2 linked regions of the Dinghuibacter silviterrae genome follow. The protein of the gene in region 1 interacts with the protein of each later gene in a pairwise test. Links are inferred from orthologs where the notes say so. Each region holds a gene or a part of one and is shown on either strand. Other genes may lie near its edges.

Region 1 (7,008 bases):
TGGTAAACACGTCCCGGCGGGTTTCCATGGCCGTGGAAGAGGGTGTATGGACCAGGACGCCCCCGTTCTCGGTCAGCAGGAGCGCGTTCCGGTTTTCGGTGAAAGCACCTAAGACGCCAAAATCCGTGTGGTTGCTGGTGCATTCGAGCCAGACGGAGTCGTGGGGTTGGGGGATACAAAGAATCACGTGGTTGAACCTGTCCTGGGGAAAAGACGGGTCTACCGGTTGCGACAGATCACCATAGTTGACGAGGGCCGGGTAGCTTTTCACCCCGACGGCGGTCAGACACGCGCTTAGGTAACAGGAGAGACCCTTGCAATCACCGTATTTCTTTTTCTCCGTAAAAGTGGCGGGGAAGGCCTGGTCACCGCCTATACCCAGTTCTATCGCGACATACCGGAAGTTTTTCTGGAGGTAACGGTACAGGATACGCGCCTTGTCCAGGTCGGTGGGCGCGTCCTTGACCATGTTGAGGTACAACTGACGGCTGGCCTCGGGGAGCACGATCGCGTTCTTGTTGAGGTCATAGGCCCATTTACCAAAGGATTGCCAGGTCGTCATGTCGCCGGCATAACCCGCCAGCTCGAACTGGGTAGGCGCCATGTATATGGCGGGGCCCCAGTCAGCAGGCGCCCCCGCTTCGGAAGGGATCGTTTTGATCCCCGAAGCCGTCCAGGTATAAACATGGTCGTCCTTGCCGGCATCGGCTATGGTGGGCTCCAGGTGCGCATGATGGCCGTGATAACGAAAGGTCATGCTTTTGGGCAGGGTGACCGTAAGGGTCTCCTGCTGGATCGAGCCGTCTGCGTTGGACAGGTCGAATTCCGGGAATATTTTACTACCCTTATAGGCGAGGGTATAGTCCCGTTCCACGGTGATCGGGTAGGTGGCATCGTTGACCGAACAGTAGGTATAGATGCCGTCTTCCACCAATTCTTCCCCCCAGCCGGACTTCTCCATATCCTTTTGCCGGATGTGCTGCATCGGGCGGCCCAATGAATCGTACACGTATACATCCGCATCTTCCAACCTGGCCAGTGACGAGCCCCTGATACCAAACGAAAGCGCCTGCTTGCCGTGGGGATCGAGTACGGTGATCACCTCGTGCATGGAATACGTGGATTTGGACAAAGAGGAGATGACATAGCTTTCCCGGGACTCCCGGATGACGGTATGCGCGCCCTTGCGCAGCGAATCCGGAATCAGAGCGGTGGCGTAGTTGAATTGCGCCAGGCAACGGGCGCCCGCGAAAGCAAGCAATAGGGACAGGACGGCGGCTTTGACCATGAATCAACTGTTTTTTCGGATCACCACCTGTTCGTTAAGGGTGGCGAAAAGCTTTTTATAAAATTCCCGGAAGTCGTCGTACTCTTCCGTGAAATACACGGGTCTTTTAAACTCCAGGCTGATGCGATAGTTGATGTGGCTCCCGTCCGCCTGCATAAGTCTTTCCATGACGATGCTGGTGTCCTGCATGATCATGCGCATGTTTTTGGGCAGGGTCTCGAAGGTGTATCCATCGGGGATCGATACAGACCCCACGATCATGAAGTACCGCCGCGCGCCGAAATCGACGTCGGTGAAGCGGTGTTCGGCGACAAATGGATTTTTTTCAAGGCCGAGGAACAGGTTGGGGCTGAGAAAGGTATACTGCCCGGAGCTGCTGAGCTCGGAGGAAAAGTCCACGGTTTGTTTGAGAGGGAGGGAGTCGTTGTCCCTGTCCTCGACGGTCAGGCTGTCGACGTGGAGGCTGGAATAGGCCTTTGTGAAATAGGTGTCCTTGAAATGGTCCATGCCTTTTTTAAGGGTGGCGCAACGGTCGCTCCGACTATACCCAAAGCTGGAGATCGTGGCCGTGCCGCTGAATTTGTTCGTGGAATCCACGTCCCCGCTGAGGACGACGATGGTCTTGTACCGGTCCTGGTCATGGACCATCGTAATCCATTGGGGCGCGTCCTTATCCACCAGCATGCCACGGGTGTATTGTACCTCCTCCGGGATCATCCAGAAGGGGGTGTATTTGTCCGTGGCATCCATGACGTAGTTTTCGTCCCCGATACGGACGTACGCCATGGTTTCGTTGAACTGGGCGAGCAGGGGATAATAGGGGTTGGTATGCCCGTGGTCCCGGGTGCTGACGAGCAGGGGATGGGCGTCCAGACCGGCGTCCCGGAGGAGGTTGACCAGGAGAAGGTTGACATCCGCCGTCGACCCCGTCTTTTTGTCCCAGGCGGATTTGATGCCGTCGGAATACAACCGCATGTCTCCGTTCCAGTCCATATTTTTCTTCACATAATCATACACCGCGCCCATCCGCGACAGGCTGTCCTTCAGAAGGGACAGTTGCAGGTCCAGGTCCTTGGTATGGGGGACGTTTTTGTGCAACTGACCCCCGAAATCTTCATCGTCCAGGAGCTCCGTGCACAACTGGTTCCAGGTGGTGCGGTAGCTGTGGTCCGGTTCGCCCGGCTCCCGGATGGCGGAGAGCTGGAAGTCGATGTTTTGAAGATAGTCTCGGGGGGCGGACATATAGGGTTCATCCCTCAGGGCGGGGATGTTTTTCATGGTAAAGGTCTTCTGGGCCTCCTGGTACGTCTCGTCTTTCTCTTCCATGGGGAGGGTCCGGTGGACATGGTATGTAAATACCAACGCATAAGGGATCGAGATAAAAAACTGGCCATACCTGACCGGCATGTCTTCGTACTGAAAGTACCAGTTGTCGATGTCTCCGAAGTCCTTGGAGACCTTGAGGTATTTGTATTCGATGACGCTGCCCTTTTTCACATCCGGGAGCGTAAAAGCGATCTCCGAATAGGTTTTGTCCAGCGCTTTATTGTAAATGTTGGCCTTGTCCAGTTTGGATTTGACGATATTCCCCGCGGCGTCCAGGTTATAGGTTTCGCCGCTGATGTTGTCGATTTCGTCCCAACGGTCCTTCGAGTAATAATGGATCTTGATGTTGGCGTGTTCGACGCCTTTGTCCTTTAGGATTTTGATCCGGAACCGGTAGGCCGTCTGGAGATAGGGTTGTCCGTTCAGGACAAAGGTGGTTTCCCCGGTCTTGATCAGCACCACGGCGTCGGCCTCGGGGTCGAAGTCGCAGGTGGTCATGGTCAGATCGTCCTTGTCGATCTTTCCGTAGGCGGGGATGTCTTTTTGTCCCAGGGTCACCAGGGACCGGACGAGCAGGAGTATAAGCACGGACGCTTTTCGCATAGTCAGAGGGTTAAACTGGAACAATATAACAAAAAAAGGGAACGGTAGCCGTTCCCTTTTTACTATTTCGGAAGTGATCCTAAAAGCGTTCCAGACCGGAGAAAAAGAAGTCCGACTCGATCTTTGCGTTGTCGTCGCTGTCGCTGCCGTGGATGGCATTCCTGCCGATGCTTTCCGCGAAGCGTTTGCGGATCGTCCCTTCTTCCGCCTGGGCAGGGTTGGTCGCCCCGATCAGTTGACGGAAGCCGGCCACCGCGCCTTCCTTTTCCAGGATGGCGGCGATGATGGGACCGCTGCTCATGAACTCCACCAGCTCCCCGTAGAAAGGCCTTTCCTTGTGGACGGCATAGAATTCGCCGGCCCTTTCCGGGCTCAGCTGGGTGAGTTTCAGGGAAATAACCTTGAAACCCGCCTTGATGATCTGGTCCAGGATAGCCCCGGCGTGTCCATTACTCCAGGCATCGGGCTTGATCATGGTAAAAGTTCTGTTGCTCATATTATGATATGATAGTGATTTGGGCGGCAAAACTAAACAAATTTGGGATTCTGCGGCTTAAATTAGATATTCGCTGCCGTTTTTATCGCGTGAAACCTATTTCTGAGATATACGGCGAACTGGACAAACAGCGCCGGAAGGTGGTGATCACCATGCACCAAAAACCGGATGCGGATGCCCTGGGGTCCGCCCTGGGGCTGTACCATTTCCTGGTCCGGTTGGGGCATGAGGTGACCGTGATTTCCCCCACCAACTGGGCCCGTTTCCTGAGCTGGATGCCGGGCGCCGACCGCGTCCTCGACTTCGAAGGCATGCAGGACAAGGCCATGGCCGTCCTCCAGGAGGCAGAATGGATTTTCTGCCTGGATTTCAACATCCTTTCCCGGACCAAGCGCATGGGACCGGTGATCGAGGGGCTGGCGTGCACCAAGATGCTGATCGATCACCACGAGGAGCCCCAGGAGGCCCAGTTCCAATACGGAATCAGTCTCCCTTCCAAAAGCTCCACCTGTGAGATGGTCTATGACTTCATCATCCATTCCGGGCACGGGGACCTGATCAACGAAACCATCGCGGAATGCCTCTACGCCGGGGTCATGGCCGATACGGGTTCTTTCCGTTTCCCCGTCACCACCGCCGCCGTCCACCGCATGGTGGCCGACCTCAAGGACCGGGGTTTGAAACACTGGCTGGTCCACGAATACGTCTACGACAACTTCCTCGAAAACCGCCTCCGGTTTATGGGACACGTCCTGCTCAACCGGATGGAGGTCTTTTATGAATACAACGCAGCCCTCATTACCATCCCGAAAAGCGACCTGCTCCGTTTCGAGATCCAGACGGGAGATACCGAAGGGCTTGTCAACTATCCCCTCAGCATACAGGGGATCCGCCTGGCTGGCCTGGTCATCGACCGGGATGAAGAACGCAAGTGGTCTTTCCGGAGCAAGGGGGATTTCGACACCAATACGTTTGCCCGGAGGTATTTCAGCGGAGGGGGTCACTTCAACGCGTCGGGCGGCCGGAGCACCGACTCCCTCGCCCAAACCGCCGCTCTTTTTAAAAAAGCCCTCCAGGAGAACATCGAGGCGCTCCAGACCGAATACCCCCTATCACTCAACAACGAATAAGAATCAATAAATATCCACCATGCAAAAATTTGCTTTGTTTTTTATGGCTGCCGCTGTCATCGCCGGCAGCACAAGCTGTAAAAACGCGGGTTTCAATAAGGCCGAGCACGGAACCTGGTACAAGATCATCCACGGGGCTTCTGATACGGGTTCTTATGCCATGAACGGGACCGTCATCAAATTCGACATCACGTTCAAGTATGGAGATTCGGTCCTGAGGACCACGGTGGGCCAGATGCCCGCCTATGCACCGGTGGATTCCGCGCGTCTCCCCGAACCCTATTACCGGATCTTCAGCAAGGTCCGCGCAGGGGACAGCGTGGTGGTCAAACAACTGACCGATTCGATCTTCCACAACCAGCCCATGCCGGCTTTTGCAAAGAAAAACAATTACATCACCTCCTTCTTCAAGATCCGCGCGGTCTTCCAGAACCAGGCAGAAGGGGAAGCCGACGCCAAACAAGAGGGCGAGCTGATCCGCCAGCAGGATTCCATCAAGGCCATCGCCCAGCAAAAGCTCGACGACCAGACCATTGAAGCCTACCTGGCCAAGAACAACATCAAGGCGACCAAATCCCCTAAAGGGACGTATGTCGAGATCCTCGACCCCGGCACCGGTTCTGCCATCGACAGCTCCAAGGAAGTCGGCGTGAACTATACCGGCCGCACCCTGGGCGGTGACGCATTCGATTCCAACACCGACTCCACCTTCCACCACAAGGGCGATACCCTGAAGGTCAATATGAGCCTGTCTCCCAACAGGGGCGGTATGATCACCGGCTTTACCGACGGTATCCTCCTCCTCCACAAAGGCGCCAAGGCCCGTCTGTATATCCCCTCCGCCCTCGGCTACGGTTCCTACGGCCGCGAGCCGAAGATCAAGCCCAACGAAAACCTGATCTTTGACATCGAGGTGCTGAGCGTTGACACCGTTCACCGCTATCAACCCATGGGGATGGGTCGTCCCGGTGGGGGGCTGACGCCGGAAATGATGGCGAAGATCCGCGCGATGCAGCAGGCGCAGGCGGCTAAGAAAGGCCAGGCGCCGGCGGGGCACTAAGCCGCGTTTCGCCGCGCTTTTTCGCACCGCGCGGTGCCGCGCGATTTTAACTTTTCAGCTACGTTTCAGATAGTATTTTGGCAGAGGTATGCAACGACCTCTGCCCTTTTTTTTGCTCCTCTTCGCGCCGGTGCTTTCGCCCGCGCAGGTGACCCTGCACAAGCTTCTTTTGAAAATACCGCCGCCGCCCCGCGGGGTCGCCACCACACCGTTCCGGAGCGTACAGGTCCTGGACAACCGGCTTGATACATCCTTTGTGTATACCATAGAGGACGGACACTATCCCGTCCGCCGCGTGTCTTTTGCCGGCCCGGCGGAGCAGGTGCTGGAGGGTTGCATGCAGGGTTGGCTCAACCGGCTGACCCGTGGAACGGACGACCTCCTGGTCAACATCCGGCAACTGTCCATTCCAAACGACCCCGATCTGGGCATGGTGCTGATCTTTTCGGCGGACGCCTACCTACGCACGCCGGAGGGGCTTTACCAAAAACTGGTGCACGTCAGCCGCAGGTTTCCCTACGCCCGCAACGGTCATACCCACGCCATTGCCCGGGTATCCACCGAGTTGCTGGAAGTGGCCGGTATCGCCCGGGAACAGAGCCTGGGCCGGCCGGTAACGGTACGGCCTGCCTTGCAAAAGAAGTTCCGGGACACCCACGTCTACACGTTTGCCCCACCCGGGAACCTGGTATACCCCGACCAGATCGGGCGCCAGCGGCGTGTTCATCCGATCGAGACCTCCCTTGATACCGCCGCTGGATTGTATATGAGCTTTGCGGATTTCCGGGACAACCACCTCCTGTCCGCCTCTGTCGTTTTTCGTCCAGACCCCAAGGCCGACAGCCTCTACCGGTTATTCATCCGGGATAACGCGAAAGACCTACGCTGCCTCGCGACCCCCTGGGCGGTTTGCGACGGCCATCAGCTTTTTATCCGCCTTGGCAGTGCCGGCTACCTTCCCTTGCAAAGGGATCCTACCGGGTTTCACTTCTACATCCCATGGTCGGTTCCCGACCGGTATGCGCAGCTTTGCCGTTTCGGGGCCATGTATGCAGACGCGGAAACGCCTACCAGCTCCGGTCCCAACTTTTCAGGCGGCGACTTT
Region 2 (6,850 bases), on another replicon or contig:
ACTGGTGTAATAGGTCTTCAAAGCTAGTCATGTGCCGCAAATGTAGCGCTACTTTCCTTTTTTCTTGCCTTTCTTACTTTTTTTCGAGCCCGTGATGCCGCCGGGGCCCGTGGGGCCGTCAGGATAGTGGGTTTTCCCCTTTTTGCCACTGTCGCGCGCGGGTTTGGCGGCCTTGTCGCCTCCCGTGCCGGAACGCTTCGCACCGTCGCGCGCGGGCTTCGCGGATTTGTCACGCCCACCGCCGGGGCGCCCGCCGCCGCCATCATGTCGCGGCTTGCCGCCGCCGCGCGCCCCGCCAAAGCGGCTCGCGCCCCCACGTGCGCCCCCAGCGTGCCCCGCCGACAGGCGACGCGCCCCTGCGGGCGCCCCCACGCCCTCCGCCGCCTCCGCCTCCGAAGGCGCCCACTCATAATCCAGCTGACGCTTGTCGAGGTTGGCGGCCACGACGCGGACGTGGACCTTATCGCCCATTCGGAATGTCCGCCCGCTGCGCCGCCCGGTCAGACAATAGTCCTCTTCGATATGCAAAAACTCGTCAAAGTCCAGCAGACTGTTCAGGCTCACCAGCCCCTCGCACTTCGTCGCCACCAGCTCCACCCAAAAGCCAAAGCTGGCCACGCCGCTGATCACGCCCTCGAAGGTATCGCCGAGGAACTGGCGCATATACTCGACCTGTTTGTATTTGTTGGCGGCCCTTTCGGTTTCCATGGCCGCGCGTTCGCGCTCGCTGGTGTGGCGGCACTTCTGGTCCATCTTTTTGTCCAGGGGCGGGTGTCCCTGAAGACAGCGTTCCAGGATGCGGTGGACCATGACGTCCGGGTACCGGCGGATGGGCGAGGTAAAGTGGCAATAATGGTCAAAGCCCAGGCCATAGTGACCGATGTCCTCGGTGGCGTAGATGGCCTTGGCCATGGTGCGGATCCCCAGTTGTTCCAGGACGTGTTGCTCGGGCCGTCCCTGGACGTCGCGGAGCATCGAATTAAAGGACGAAGCGATAGCGTCCGGGCTGGACACATCGAACTTGTGGCCGTATTTCGCGGCGAAGGCCGCAAAGGGTTTTAGCTTCTCCTCGTCCGGTGTGTCGTGAACCCGGTACGGGAAGGGCACGGGCTCACCGTCGATTTTGTATTTGGCAACTGCCTCGGCGACCGCCTTGTTGGCTAAGAGCATAAACTCCTCGATCAACTGGTGCGCCTCCTTGCTTTCTTTAATGACGATCCCCGTGGGCTTGCCGCGCTCATCGAGGATAAACCGGACCTCTACGCTGGAAAAGTTGATCGCGCCGTGTTCGAGGCGTTTCTTCCGGAACTGCTGGGCGAGTTTATTCAACAGCAACACTTCTTCGGCATGAGGACCGTCCTTCGTCTCAATGACCTCCTGGACCTCCTCGTAGGTAAACCGGTGATCCGAATGGATCAGGGTCTTCCCCAGCCAGGTGTCTTTGATTTCTCCTTTGGCATTGATCTGAAAAACCGCCGCAAAAGTATATTTATCCTCATGCGGCCTCAGCGAACAAAGCTCGTTGGAGATCCGTTCCGGCAACATCGGAAGGACGCGATCGGGTAAGTACACCGAGGTGGCGCGCTGGTAAGCCGACTTGTCCAGGTCGGTATCCGGCTCGACAAAGTGGCTGACGTCCGCGATATGGACGCCGATCTCGTATAAGTCTTTTTTGACGCGCCGGAAAGAAAGCGCGTCATCGAAATCCTTGGCGTCGACAGGATCGATCGTGAACGTGAGGACCGGACGGAAATCGCGCCGCCGCTTGACCTCCTCTGCGCTGATGGTATCGGGCAGCCGGAGCGCCTGCTCCAGCACCTCGTCTCCAAATTCCAGGGGAAACCCTTTTTCAAGCAACAGCTCCTTCATCGCCATGTCGTTGGCGTCCTCGGGGTTCAGGATGGCGATGACCTCGCCCACGGGTTTACGTTCGCCTTTATTCCAGGAGGTCATCCGGACGACGACGCGATCGCCGTTGGAAGCGCCGCCCAGGTGCTCGGACGGGATAAAAAAGTCGGGTATCGGTTTCTGTCCGTCCGGCACAAAAAACGCCTGCTGGCGAATGTCGAGCCGGCCGATAAATTCGGTTTGTTTTCTTTCCAGGACTTCCGCGATCCGGCCTTCGGTGCGTCCCCCGGCCTTGGCGGAAGTCACTTCCACCCGGACGGTATCCCCGTGAAAGGCGGTGTTGAATTCAGTGGGCCGCACGAGAATGTCCCGTTCCAGGCCCTCCACGATCACATAACCGATGCCCGAGCGGGCTATATCGAGGGTTCCTTTATACGTGTTGGTGGTGTTTTTCTTCTTTTTGTTCATACGTGAAAATTGTCAATAAATGTAAGAATGGATGCGTGAAAGGCATCCCGCTCCCCAAAAAGGATCCGGTGCCGGACGGGGAGCACGAAAAGCGGCAGGTTCTCCAGCTCCTGTTGAAATTTCAAAAGCCGGACGCCGTCCTTTTCGGTGGTCAGTAAAATCTTTTTCCCTGAAGACATTTGCTCGAAACGGCGACGCATCGCCCTCAGGTCATCTATGGTAAAAATATGATGATCATTATAGGCCTGCACCTCGAAGGAAGCCGTTTCCGCCTCCAGGTAAGCCTTCAGGGGTTTCGGGTTGGCGATTCCGCAGACCAGCAGGACCTCCATATCCTTCTCCAGCGGACAAGGATGGTTGTCGATGATGTGGTACGGCTGCCCGTATTCCAGCGTCGCAAAAAATACGCGCTGCCCCTCGCGCGGATGCAGCTCCTGGGTCACCGCCGCCCTTTCCTCCTCGCTAAGCCCCGGGGGGCACTTGGTCACCACGATCACCTGGGCCCTGCGTGCCGCGCATTTATGGTCCCTCAGATCCCCCGTCGGCAAATAAAAGTCCCGGGTATACAGGTTATTATAGTCCGTCAGGAGAATATTGAACCCAGGTTGAATCGCCCGGTGCTGGTAAGCATCATCCAGGATCACCACCTGTGTCCCCGGCCGGTCCTGCAGCAGTTGCGGAATGGCGACCAGCCGCTCCTCCCCCACGGCCACCGCCACCTTTGGGAATTTCAGATGGAAAAGCATCGGCTCGTCCCCAATATCCAGCGCCGTCGTCCCGTCCCCCGCCAGGATATACCCCCGGGTTTTCCGCTTGTACCCCCTCGACAGGGTCGCCACCTGGTAGCGGTCCTGGAGCAGACGAAGCAGGTATTCCGTCATGGGTGATTTACCCGTCCCGCCCACCGACAGGTTCCCCACGCAGATCAGCGGCAGGTTAAACGAAGCCCCTTTTAGGATATTCCGGTCGAAAAGCTTGTTGCGTACCCAGACTACCGCTCCATATATACAGGCCACCGGCAGCAGGATAAAGCGGATCGATTGGAAGGTTAGATTATACAAATTCATACAACTGCGTCGGGGTAACACCAATGGACAAAGGTACGTCAAATTCCCCGCGGTCCTCCAGCCGGGGCATTGGTTCAAAAAGGCTCAGCCCCACCTTCAGGACGTCCGGCCGGCACTGCGCCAGGAACCGGTCATACATTCCGCGTCCATACCCGACGCGAAACCCGTCCCTGTCGAAGATCAGCAAAGGTACGATCACCAGGTCGACCGCCCCCGGAATCACCCGGATCCCCTCCACGGGCTCCGGGATACCATACGCGCCGGGAGCAAAAAAGGTGCCGGTATCCCACACCAGGTGTTCCAGGTCCGAGGAGCCGCTCACCCTCGGAACCACCAGCGTCAGCCCCGGAAACAGCGCCTCCAGGTGCCGCACAAAAGGCTGGGTATCGATCTCCCCCTTCGCCAGCAGCGGTCGATATACATGGACGACTTTTAAGGGAGGAAAAGTGATGCGTTCAAACTGTGACAACAGCCCGGCCGACATCGTTTCACGCTCGGCCGCCGTCAGGCGAACCCGCTCCTGCAGGTAATATGTCCGGGCTTCCTGTTTGGTCATCTCTTCAAATTTTTGTCAGGCGCCGCGCGCTTCACCGCCCCAGCGCCCCCAGCAGCCCCGGCCGGACTTCGTCCGCGAGGCGCCGCACAAACGCCGCGTCCGGATTCGCCGTAAACGGCATGCGCCCCAGGATCGAATACCCGCTCCACCGTGCGATATCCTCTTCGTAATCCCCAAAGCGGTCGTTAAAGATCCACCCCGCGACATCCAGCCCCGCCGTCCGTGCTACCCGCGCCGTCAACAGGGAGTGATTGATGCTCCCCAGGTAGTTCCGGCTGACCAGCACCACCTTGGCGCCCAGCCGCATCGCCAGGTCGCCCATAAAGTCGTTCCCGTTGAGCGGCACCATCAGCCCCCCTGCGCCTTCCACCACGACATCCCCCGGGGGAAGTGCCGCCGCGATGCGCTCCAGGTCGATGGACACGCCCTCGTTCCGTGCCGCGATATGCGGCGAGGCCGGCAAGGCCAGCCGGTAGACTTCCGGGTGTATCCGCGGATGCGTCAACCGCGCGCCCACATACGCCGCGTCCGACTCGTCCCCGGTCTGTACCGGCTTCCAGTATCCGGCGCCCAACGCCTCGGCGACCACGGCGGCGGCCAGGGTCTTGCCTACCCCGGTCCCGATCCCTGTCACGAAAATAACGGCCATGTTATGTGCGGTTGATGAAAAAAGAAAACACCGTCGTCCCGTAGGAGCGCTCCTGGCGGAACAGGGGTTCGTTTTTGTAGCTGTTTCGGGGCGTATGTTCGAGGACGAACATGCCCTCGGGCTTGAGCAGCGGCGTCACCAGCCCCGGGAGGTCATCAATGTTACCGAGCGCGTAGGGAGGCCCGGCAAAAATAAAGTCGTAGCCCCCGCCGCCAGTCGCGACGTCTGCGGCTCCGCCGCGCGCCGCCGCGTCGCCGGAGGCCGCGCCCAAGGCGCCGTTGCGCGCACCTGCGAGAAACTGAAACACATCCACCCGCAACACCGTCAACCCTGAAATTCCCAGGGCTTCCGCCGTCGAGCGGATAAAATCCGCCATCGTCGGGTCCTTCTCTACAACCGTGAGCGAAGCCGCCCCGCGCGACGCCAGCTCATAGCTGATCGCCCCCGTCCCCCCGAAAAGGTCAAGGGTAACCGCTCCGGAAAGCTCGACGTTGTGCTGGAGGATGTTAAACAGCCCGCTTTTGGCGATGTCGGTCGTGGGCCGGGTGTGGGGCATGTGCCCGGGTGGTTCTATCTTTCTGCCTCCGAAGTCTCCGCTGATTATACGCATGCGGCCGCGGTTAAGACGGAAGTAAAATAGTGCGATGGATACTCCTTGAAATAGGGTGACAGGTGCCAGTCGGCTGCGCCGGCGTCGCAGGATACCTCCAGGAAATACTTTTCCACCTCCCTGTATACCCCCGAGCTTTTATCGATCATGCCCTGGAGTTGGACGGGGATGGCCTGTGTATCCATGTCAAAGGTCCGGACCAGTTGCAGCAACTGATACGTGACGTCCTCCGGGGAGGTATAGCTGTAGGTCTGCCCCAGCTTTAGTTCACCGCCCTGGAAGACGGTGATGACAAAACGGTTGGGATAAAAGACGACCCGGATACACTCCTCCACCTTCCGCTGGAAAAGCTCCCGGAGCTCCGGGGTCCGCTGGTGCCAGCATTCCCCCGTCTTGAAGTGACGCAGGACGCGGCCGTGCAGCCAGCGCGGGATCTGGTATAGATTATAAATAGAAGCCTCGGGGATCAGGTCGCTGAACACCAGCGCTTCATGCTGAAGCCCGAAAAGGGTTTCCATGATTTTTTCCTTGTACCACGTTTGGAACCAGGTCGCGGGGATCAGCGTCGCGTCGCCGTGCTGATAGAAGATAAACACTTTGTTCCAGGTCTTCATGAGCCAGGGGTATTTCTCTTCCAACATCTTCCAGGCGTTCGTCCAACTGGTTTCCTGCCAATCGCCGTAATGATGGACCGCAAGGTGGCCCACCACGAGCTGCTCCTTTTTGTGCAGGAGGCTGATGTAGAGTTCCTGTTCGCCTATTTGTAACATGAGCTGGTGCTCACCGGGAGGCAGGGACTCCACCAAAGGGGGCAATATGACGATGATCGGTTCCAAGACCGCAATAATAACGATAATTTCGCGACCAAATGGACCTACGCCTCAATATCTCCAACCGCCAGATCCTTTCCATCGCCTTGCCCATCAGCATGGCAATGATCATTCCACAAATCAATTTCATCACCAACAATATCTTTTTGGGGATGCTCGGCGAACGCGAACTCGGCACCGCTGGCATCACCGGGGTCTATTACCTGGTCGTGGCGGTCATCGGGAACGGGCTCAACAACGGGCTCCAATCCATCATTTCGAGACGCGCCGGCGAAAACAACATCGCCGCCATCGGCCGCACCTATACGCAGGGTTTGCGGCTGGCGCTGGTATTCGCGCTCGGCGGGATCGTCCTGACGTACCTCGTCACGCCCCACCTGATGCACTTTTTTCTCCACTCCCCCGACGTGGCGTCCGAAGCCGTCTCGTTCCTGCTCATCCGTGTCTGGGGACTGCCCTTCCTGTTTTGCTACCAGATGAGCAACGCCTTCATGGTGGGAACCAACCATAGCCGCTTCCTTGTCATCGGCACGCTTTGCGAAACCACTGTCAATGTCTTCTTAGACTACAGCCTGATCAACGGCCACTTCGGGCTCCCCGCCCTCGGTTTTAACGGCGCCGCCTACGCCTCTATTGCGGCCGAATGTACCGGGATGTGCGTGATGCTCGGCTGTATCGCGTTCAAAGGGCTGCACCGGCGGTTTTACCTCCTCCGCCAACTTCGGCTCGACCTCCCCCTGATCAAGGTCATCGCCCGTCAGTCCATGCCCCTCGTCCTCCAATACTCCATGAGCCTGTTGTCCTGGCTGTATTTCTATACCC

Evidence for each region. The genes of interacting proteins can lie anywhere in the genome.
Region 2: the proteins of EDB95_RS13515 (region 1) and EDB95_RS26795 interact in binary tests that used the Escherichia coli proteins (3 or more experiments, as listed by UniProt). The link is inferred for Dinghuibacter silviterrae from one-to-one orthologs.

What each region holds. Positions count from the first base shown.
Region 1 is NZ_SODV01000001.1:3,112,156-3,119,163, forward strand. The notes cover bases 2,006-4,895. They hold EDB95_RS13515 (nucleoside-diphosphate kinase), read right to left. Parts: upstream 3,714-4,895; coding sequence 3,297-3,713; downstream 2,006-3,296. Other genes in these bases: EDB95_RS13510 (DUF3857 domain-containing protein), read right to left, coding at 2,006-3,217; EDB95_RS13520 (DHH family phosphoesterase), read left to right, coding at 3,803-4,843; EDB95_RS13525 (FKBP-type peptidyl-prolyl cis-trans isomerase), read left to right, coding at 4,863-4,895. In the rest of the region: EDB95_RS13505 (transglutaminase-like domain-containing protein), read right to left, coding at 1-1,288; more of EDB95_RS13510, read right to left, coding at 1,292-2,005; more of EDB95_RS13525, read left to right, coding at 4,896-5,903; EDB95_RS13530 (hypothetical protein), read left to right, coding at 5,992-7,008. UniProt on the Escherichia coli protein: Major role in the synthesis of nucleoside triphosphates other than ATP. The ATP gamma phosphate is transferred to the NDP beta phosphate via a ping-pong mechanism, using a phosphorylated active-site intermediate.
Region 2 is NZ_SODV01000002.1:2,394,227-2,401,076, forward strand. What follows is about bases 2,155-4,886. They hold EDB95_RS26795 (5-formyltetrahydrofolate cyclo-ligase), read right to left. Parts: upstream 3,940-4,886; coding sequence 3,370-3,939; downstream 2,155-3,369. Other genes in these bases: rnr (ribonuclease R), read right to left, coding at 2,155-2,316; lpxK (tetraacyldisaccharide 4'-kinase), read right to left, coding at 2,313-3,383; bioD (dethiobiotin synthase), read right to left, coding at 3,971-4,588; EDB95_RS26805 (RsmD family RNA methyltransferase), read right to left, coding at 4,590-4,886. In the rest of the region: EDB95_RS26780 (polyprenyl synthetase family protein), read right to left, coding at 1-31; more of rnr, read right to left, coding at 49-2,154; more of EDB95_RS26805, read right to left, coding at 4,887-5,198; EDB95_RS26810 (DUF3822 family protein), read right to left, coding at 5,189-6,034; EDB95_RS26815 (MATE family efflux transporter), read left to right, coding at 6,067-6,850. UniProt on the Escherichia coli protein: Involved in the removal of 5-formyltetrahydrofolate.